One region of the Fictibacillus sp. Mic-4 genome, then DNA from elsewhere that is predicted to be linked to it. Evidence: a T-box and tRNA genes for the amino acid it is inferred to sense, from the RefSeq annotation. Region 1 holds a T-box; the other holds one or more tRNA genes.
What was found. The T-box of region 1 lies ahead of leuS (leucine--tRNA ligase). A T-box ahead of a tRNA ligase gene usually reads a tRNA of that ligase, here a tRNA-Leu.

Region 1 (4,380 bases):
GGTTGAATAGACGCTGGAACGGTTCCTTCGTTGAAACTACACCAAGATCATAAAGCACTTTATGCCAGAAACGGGCATACAATAGGTGAAGGACCGCATGTTCAGCACCTCCGATATAAATATCGACCGGAAGCCAGTGCTTTAATTTTTCTGGATCGGCCAGCTTTTCGCTATTATTAGGGTCGATGTAGCGAAGGTAATACCAGCAGCTGCCCGCCCATTGCGGCATTGTGTTCGTTTCGCGGCGGCCTTTTTTACCGGTTACCGGGTCAACGACATTCACCCAATCTTCAACATTTGCAAGTGGCGATTCTCCAGTTCCGGAAGGCTTAATTTCATCCACTTGAGGCAATGTAAGCGGAAGCTCTTCTTCAGGAACAGTTGTCATTGTTCCGTCTTCCCAGTGAATGACCGGAATGGGCTCGCCCCAGTAGCGCTGGCGCGAGAACAACCAATCGCGAAGGCGGTATGTGACTTTCTTTTCGCCTTTTCCTGTTTCTTCAAGCCAGGCGATCATTCTTTGAATCGCTTCATCTTTTCTAAGACCGTTAAGAAATTCAGAGTTAACGAGTTCTCCGTCCTCCGTATAAGCGGCTTTTGAAACGTCCCCGCCTTTAACGACTTCGATAATAGGCAAGTCAAACTTTTTCGCAAATTCATAGTCACGCTCATCATGCGCCGGGACCGCCATAATTGCGCCTGTTCCGTAGCTTGCTAGCACATAATCGGCGATCCAAACCGGAATTTTCTTGCCGTTTACCGGGTTAATCGCATAAGCCCCGGTAAATACGCCGGTCTTCTCTTTTGAAAGCTCAGTCCGTTCAAGATCGGATTTCGACGCCACTTTTTCTTTATACGTTTGTACAGCTTCTTTCTGCTCGTCTGTCGTAATTTCATCAACGTAACGATGTTCCGGTGCAAGCACCATATACGTCGCTCCGAACAATGTATCCGGACGGGTCGTAAATACAGTCACTTCTTTGTCATGGCCGTCGATCGCAAAGTGCACTTCAGCCCCTTCAGAACGTCCGATCCAATTGCGTTGCATTTCTTTCAAGCTTTCCGGCCAGTCAAGTTCTTCAAGGTCTTCAAGTAGCCGGTCAGCATAAGCGGTAATTTTCAACATCCATTGTCTCATCGGCTTACGAACGACCGGATGTCCGCCGCGTTCACTTTTCCCATCGATGACCTCTTCATTTGCAAGAACCGTTCCTAATGCTTCACACCAGTTCACCGGCACTTCGTCCACATAAGCAAGGCCTTTTTTAAACAATTGAATGAAAATCCACTGCGTCCATTTGTAATAATTTGGATCTGTCGTGTTGATTTCGCGGTCCCAATCGTATGAAAAACCGAGCTCTTTAATTTGCCGGCGGAACGTATTTATATTTTTCTCTGTAAATTCTGCCGGATTGTTCCCGGTATCAAGCGCGTATTGTTCGGCAGGAAGACCGAATGCGTCCCACCCCATTGGATGAAGGACATTATAATCTTGCATCCGCTTCATACGAGAAACGATATCTGTCGCCGTATAGCCTTCCGGATGTCCGACATGAAGTCCGGCACCAGAAGGATAAGGAAACATGTCTAGCGCATAAAATTTCTTTTTGCCGATCTCATCCTTCGTTTTGAACGTTTTATTTTTTTCCCAATAGGCTTGCCATTTCGCCTCTATTTTTCTGTGGTTGTAATACATAGGTAAACTCTCCTCCATCTTATTGACTTACACTGCTCCTTGCGAGCGATCTTATTGTTAGAATTAAAAAAACCTCCCGTCCCAATAATAGGGACGAAAGGTTGTTTCATTCAAAAAACCTGCCGCGGTACCACCCACATTAGCACTCAAGCTGAGCGCTCGCTCAATTTCCCTTAACGCGGATATACGGCAAGCATTACTTTGCATTTTCACACTTGCAACTTCGAGGCGAGTTCAAAAAGATCCGGGATTGACTTGCACCGACCGTCAATTCTCTACTTCCCTGTTCTTATTTACTACTCCTCATCATCGTCTTTTCAATTCATCATTATTATTAATTAGTATTTTATGAATGTTACAGAAAAATGTCAAGAAAATTTAAAAACAGTTTCGCCTGAACTAGCATATTTTATACATCAGCTAAAGAAAGGATATACAATCGAAGTCAAGCTGCTAATGACGACTGTGATCGCGTTTTGCAAAACATTGAAAAAATATTGGTTTAATGGTGTTATGATGATAATGAAGAAAAGCAAAATACCAAAGTGTTCAAAACGCATCATCGCCTGCCTGATTGTATCCGGGGCCAGTTCCTCCAGCACGCGATAACCGTCGAGCGGTGGAAGCGGAAATAAATTGAAAACGAATAAAAGGACATTCAATTTAATAATATTCGTAATTAAATCATTGATCATTTGCAATTTATCTAATGATACGTTTTGTAAAATGCCAGTATGAAAAAGGGCATAAAACACAATAATACCGATGAACGCAACGATTAAATTGCTTAAAGGGCCAGCGATGGAAACAAGAATGCTATGAAGGTGCGGCCGTTTAAAGTTTCGGCGGTCAACCGGAACAGGTCTTGCCCAGCCAAAACCGGCAATTAGAATCAATATCGTGCCAATCGGATCGATATGTGACACCGGCGAGAGCGTCAATCTTCCTAAATTTTTTGCCGTCGGATCCCCGCATTTATAAGCGACGAGTGCATGGGCGTATTCATGGACGGTAAACCCGATGACAAAAGCAATAATTACATAAGGCAACTCTTGCAACGAAAAAGCTAAAAATTGTTCCATAATTCTCTCCCAACGATTTAGTTTCCTATTTATTATAAGCGATCACCTTCTATATTCCTATTGACAAAATACGAAATTAAAATCCGCTGTTAAACGAAACAGCGGACTTCATTATTTAAATATCCAGAGGCTTCTCTTTTACTTTGATAGAAGGGATCAGGCGATCAAACGCCTGGGTTACTAGCATCGATAGAATAAAAAATCCAAAAATGATGCCAAAAAGTGTATTCATACCAAATTGGTCAACAATAACTCCACCAAAAACCGGGCCGATCATTCTACCAGCCGTTGCCGTGCTGTTGACAACTCCTTGATAAAATCCCGCCCGGCCGTCAGGTGCAAGTTCATTTGCGATAGAAGGGATGCCCGGCCAGACAAACATTTCCCCAATTGTTAAAATCAGCATGGCTATTAAAAATCCGCTAAACGCGTGAGCGGTACTGACGACGATAAACGAGACGATAAAAATAGAATAACCTATCATAATTTGTGCTTTTGATGAATGAATCCACTTTTTCAAGACTACATTCAAAAAAGGCTGCCCGAGGACAATAACAGCACCGTTGACCGTCCATAATAAACTATATTGCTTAAGGTCGATGCCAATTTCCTGAGTGTGTGAGGCTATAGAGGAAGTCCATTGAACATAACAAATCCAAGCCAACAAATACCCCGTACATAAAACAAGCAATGCTTTGAATACGCTTTTGTTTTTAATTCGTTTGTTTTGGGTAAGCACACTTTCCGGTGATACCGCATGGAGAGCAGTTCCCATGCCCCTATAACCAAAAATGACCAAAAGCAAAAAGACGATCACTAATAGCGTATTGCCGATAAAAGACCATTCAAAAGAAATTGAAGCTGCTAAACCGCCAATTGCGGCACCGACCGCAACGCCGACGTTTTGCGCAACATATATGGCATTAAAAGCTTTTCTTCCCCCTTCTTTCCAAACCGTTCCCGCCATGGCAAACATCGCCGGAAACGTAACGCCGCTTCCAAACCCGATAATGGTGAGCAATATCGCATACGGTAGAAAGCTGTGAAAAAATACAAGAGTAATTAATGATGCCGTAGTAATGCTTAATCCAATGATAACGGTTTTATACCCGCCAAATTTATCAAACAACGTTCCTCCGATTAAATTGCCGATTACTCCCGCACCCGAGTTCAACATAAGAACAATTCCTGCAACCGTTAATGATCTTCCCAGATGGTCATGCATGTAGATCGTATTTACCGGCCATAAAAACGATGTTCCTGTTACATTAATCATCATTCCGATCACTAAGAGCCAGACTGCTTTTGGCATGATGCTCTCCCCCACTTCTCCAATATCCTTCTGTATTGTAGTTCTTTTTCTATTCAATGACAATTAACTTTACTCCATTTCCAAAAATTATCTCGTTCTCATCCGTTTGGAATATGGAGACTGGCATGTTACAATGGCAGGTAGTGCTTTTTTCTATTTTCAACAAAAGCATTACTATGGAAAGGAGTTGTTTGTTGTGGCTCACGTAACAAAAGTTCCAGCACACTTTGGCGATAAGCGTTTTTATACATGGAATCAACATTTAAAGGAGCACTTTGGTGAAAAAATTA
Region 2 (4,380 bases), on a different contig from region 1:
GCATTAGGAAGCTTCCCGTTAAAAAGCAAAAAGGAAGGAAAAGGAACAGAAAATATACTTCTCGAGTTCGCCAATGTAAAATGGCATCCGGGGCATTACGTTTACGTGGACGAAGACGGGATTGTGCTTTCTCCATCAGCTCTTGAAATTTAATTTAAGACAAACGGCCTGAATTCAGTTGAATAGAATTCAGGCCGTCAGCTTATAACACCATTTCCGTTTGACGCGCGAGGTGAATCTCCATTGCGATTTCGTCACAGTGTTTAATCTTAGGGCAGTTGATGCAGTCTTTCCATACTTTTTCCGGCAACATTTCTTTTGCGACAATTTGGAATCCGCACTTTTCGAAAAATTCAATCTGATAAGTGAGCGAAATTAATTTTCCGACCCCAAGCCGGGAAGCTTCGCTTATTATGCGCTCCACCAACTTGCGCCCGATTCCCATTCCAAAATAGTCCTGATTCACCACCAAAGACCGCACCTCTGCAATCGTTGGCCCGAGAATATGCAATGCTGCGACCCCTACTATTTTCCGGTCAACTTTTGCGACATATAAGCATTGCAAATCATAATAAAGTGAGGATAACGAACGAGGCAAAACGACCTGTTGTTTGGCGTACGTGTCAATCAAACCATAGATTTCCTTTACGTCATTTATCACTGCATTGCAAATTTCCATAACCGATCTCCTTATCCGTTGTTTACATATAATAAATATACATAATTATGAATATATATGCAATACATATAGAGCTCCTATGTGGTAATGACGTTTTTAACTCGTATCGGAACACAAATCAATTAATTCAGGATAGTTATCAATCAGTTCGGGCACTTTATCAATCATTTTGCAGTCGATATCAATTTATTTTTCGATTATCGATCAATTCAGTATAGATATCAATCAATTCAAAGCACTTTTCAATCATTTTGCAGTCGATATCAATTTATTTTTCGCTTTTTTTTTTAAGGGATAAACAAAGTAGCCTGAATTATTCCAGACTACTTTGTTGAAACTCATTAAAAATTAATCACTCATTTACAGTTATTTTTCTAACCTCTTCTTTCTTCACTTCTTCTTCCGTCAACTTCTTGTTTTTAATGAAAAAAGAAATGATGACGCCTAATAATGATAGAATTGAAATGACGATAAAGGCCCGATTTGCCCCATACATATCTGGATGGGAGATTTCTGGATGCCGGCTTGCGGTCTCTGCAGTCGTTGTCATCACAGTGACAAGAATCGCCGTCCCGACCGATGCCGCGATCATTTTCATCGTATTATCCATCGCCGCGCCGTGAGGAATCAGCCGTTTCGGAAGCCGGTTTAATCCAGCTGTAGCCACTGGCATCATGACCATTGACAGCCCGAACATCCGTATCCCGTACATTATCGTTATAAAAGCAAAGGAAGTCGATGGACCTAGATTCGAAAAGGCAAAAGAAGCTGCAGTGATAATCGTCAATCCAGTGAGGGCCAGCCATCTTGCTCCGATTTTATCAAAAATCCTTCCCGTAATAGGTGACATAAAACCGGTAATGAGCGCACCCGGCAATAGGGCAAGGCCTGCTTCAAACGCTGAAAATCCCCTCATATTTTGCATGAACAAAGGAATGATCGTCTCCGCTCCAATCAATCCCATAAAAGTGATCATGCCAGTGAAAACGGTAAGCGGGAAAATGGAATTTTTAAAAACCCTGAATTCAAGCATTGGATGATCCAGGCGCAGCTGCCTTGTGACGAAAAACAAAAGCGCAAATATCCCGATGCCAAGTGAAATAAGCGTGCTGGAAGCCTGCCAGCCATTATTGCCTGCGCATGTAAATCCAAAAAGCAATCCGCCAAACCCTGCAGAAGATAATAGGATCGACAGGACATCCACTTTTGGTTTCGTTACCTCTGTCACATTTTTCATTTTAAAAAAGGCGACGAGGATATCGATAAGCGCAATCGGCAAAATAATGAAAAAGAGGAGACGCCAGGAATAATTTGATGTCACCCATCCTGACAAAGCCGGGCCGATTGCCGGCGCAAAAGACATGACGAGCCCAACCAGACCCATCGCCGCACCGCGCCTATTAACAGGAAAAATCATTAAGAAGACGGTTTGCATAAGCGGAAGCATGACGCCAGCCCCGCTTGATTGAATCACCCTTCCGAGTAATATCATTTCAAAATTGGGAGCTAAGCCTGCGACCAATGTTCCAAAGGCGAATATGCTCATTGCGGATATAAAAAGCTGCCTGGTTGAAAAGCGTTCCAATAAAAAGGCGCTTACAGGAATCATAATCCCATTCACAAGCATAAAGACGGTTGTTAGCCATTGCGCGCTGTTCGCTGTGACATCCATTTCTTTCATAATCGGCGGTATCGCTGTGATCATGAGCGTTTGATTTAATATGGATATGAAAGCTCCTGCAAGCAAAAGCGCAACAATGGTAGACTTTTTGTAGCCTTGTATCATTTACTCCCTCCCCCTATTTTATCGCACACATGCTTTTTACAGAGTACACGATTTTACAGGAATTATCTAATCATCTGCCTGAGAATTTTTGTAATCCCGCCCGCCTAAATGATTGATATTTATCCAATCTAGAGGGGCCGAGAGTTCAGTTATTAAAAAAAGACCCTGCAATTCATGCAGGATCTTTTGATGGTTGGTCCGACGGGATTGGCACCCGTAAAATGCACAGCTCTTAACTGGCTGCTCTACATTTGAGCTACAGACCCATTTATTATTTTTTCCATTGCGGTTTCTCTTATGCATCAAAAAATGATTCGCTAGTCATCAAGATCCCTGTTAAGAAACGAAGGATTCTTCTCTTCTTTAATACCTAACTTGTTTTTGATTTCAGCCAATTCCCTTAAGATGACTTGTGTATTGAACCATGCTGCGATCGAAGCAATAACTATGACAATTGGAACAATGGAAAGGATTACTTTAATGATAAGCAACGGATTCACCCTTTGAATATGTATTTATTGTTAATCATACCAAAAAAAGAGTCAACATGCGTTGACTCTTTTTATTTAAAAAGTATGTGCCAAATCTTTTGCCCGGGCAATGCCGCTTTCTTTAATTTCCTGGGCTTTTTCCGGCATGGCGTTATGACCTTCAATGAATATGCCTTCAAAAGACGGTACGCCGAAAAATTGCATGATCGTGCTTAAATAACGGTGTCCCATTTCCATCTCAGCCGTTGGTCCTACTGAGTAGATCCCGCCACGGGCCTGAATATGGAGCGCTTTTTTATCAGTTAAAAGGCCGACCGAACCCTGTGCAGTATATTTAAAGGTTTTTCCCGCAACACAAACCGCATCAATATATGCTTTCATAATTGGCGGAAACGAGAAATTCCACATGGGCGTGACAAATACATACTTATCCGCGGAGATAAATTGATCGCATAACTCTGAAAGCCGGCCCACTTTTGCTTTTTCATCAGCCGAAAGCTCTGTTCCGGATTTCAGTTTTCCCCATCCATTGAAAACGTCAAGATCAATAGATGGAATATTTTCGTTATATAAGTCAATATGCACGATTTCATCATTTGGGTTGACTTCTTTATACGTATCGATAAACGCTTTCCCCGCCGCCATGCTGAAAGATGCTTCTTCATTTAGCGGATGGGCGGTAATGTACAAAAGTTTTGCCATTCGAATCCTTTCCTTTCTTTTATAGAATTTTTTACATTTTAGTTTGTCCATAAACGAAATGACAGATGACATGAAAAAAATAGCACGATTTTTAAAAATAAAAAGCCGCCCGGCATATGCATAAGATGGCATATAAAGCGGGAGGCTTTAAAGAAGTCATTTTTATTTTATAAAATTCATGATCCCGTCAACTGCCATAAACATCGTTACGGCTAACGCGACAAACCACATCAATTTCATTTTACGCGGGAAACTTTTAAACGCATCTTTTATAACAAATTCCTTCGAATAAATGAGGGAACCTACTCCAATCAATCCAAGCAATGCAGAAATTCCTCTTAGCATCATCGCCATATCTGGAACGCTTACAGCTAGAGCAAGCGAAGAAATCATTAAGTAGCAGAGCAATAAAAGTGTAATGACTTTAAAAACCTGTTTTTGCTTTTCAATCATGGTTTCCATCTCCATTCCGTGTCTACTCTCTGTTGTTCAACTTTTTCAACGTGATTTTTTTCTTTGTGATTATTTTCACTTGAAGTTTACCATAGAAAACTAGACCTTTTTCGGAACAAAGATGGCAATCTGATGAACCTTTCAAGATTTACAAAAAAGTAAAAAGGACGCATCTTTTTAAAAGATAACGCCCCATAAAAACATCTGCCCTTATCAGTCCTCTTCCTGGGCTTTTAAAGGCATGCCGAAAATTTTCTCCGCTAATTTTC

Region 2: it encodes a tRNA-Leu, which carries the amino acid that the T-box ahead of leuS (leucine--tRNA ligase) is inferred to sense. The anticodon was not compared.

The regions. Positions count from the first base shown of each region.
Region 1 covers NZ_JBBHZM010000018.1:8,432-12,811, forward strand. The annotation lists gene leuS (leucine--tRNA ligase) at 1-1,696, opposite strand, end outside; T-box leader at 1,783-2,015, opposite strand; gene WD019_RS12525 (site-2 protease family protein) at 2,113-2,778, opposite strand; gene WD019_RS12530 (MDR family MFS transporter) at 2,894-4,090, opposite strand; gene WD019_RS12535 (TIGR01212 family radical SAM protein) at 4,287-4,380, shown strand, end outside.
Region 2 covers NZ_JBBHZM010000016.1:56,777-61,156, forward strand. The annotation lists gene rraA (ribonuclease E activity regulator RraA) at 1-153, shown strand, start outside; gene WD019_RS11990 (N-acetyltransferase) at 203-679, opposite strand; gene WD019_RS11995 (DHA2 family efflux MFS transporter permease subunit) at 1,032-2,465, opposite strand; tRNA gene WD019_RS12000 (tRNA-Leu) at 2,656-2,732, opposite strand; gene WD019_RS12005 (hypothetical protein) at 2,783-2,956, opposite strand; gene WD019_RS12010 (FMN-dependent NADH-azoreductase) at 3,032-3,658, opposite strand; gene WD019_RS12015 (hypothetical protein) at 3,821-4,111, opposite strand; gene sdaAA (L-serine ammonia-lyase, iron-sulfur-dependent, subunit alpha) at 4,325-4,380, opposite strand, start outside.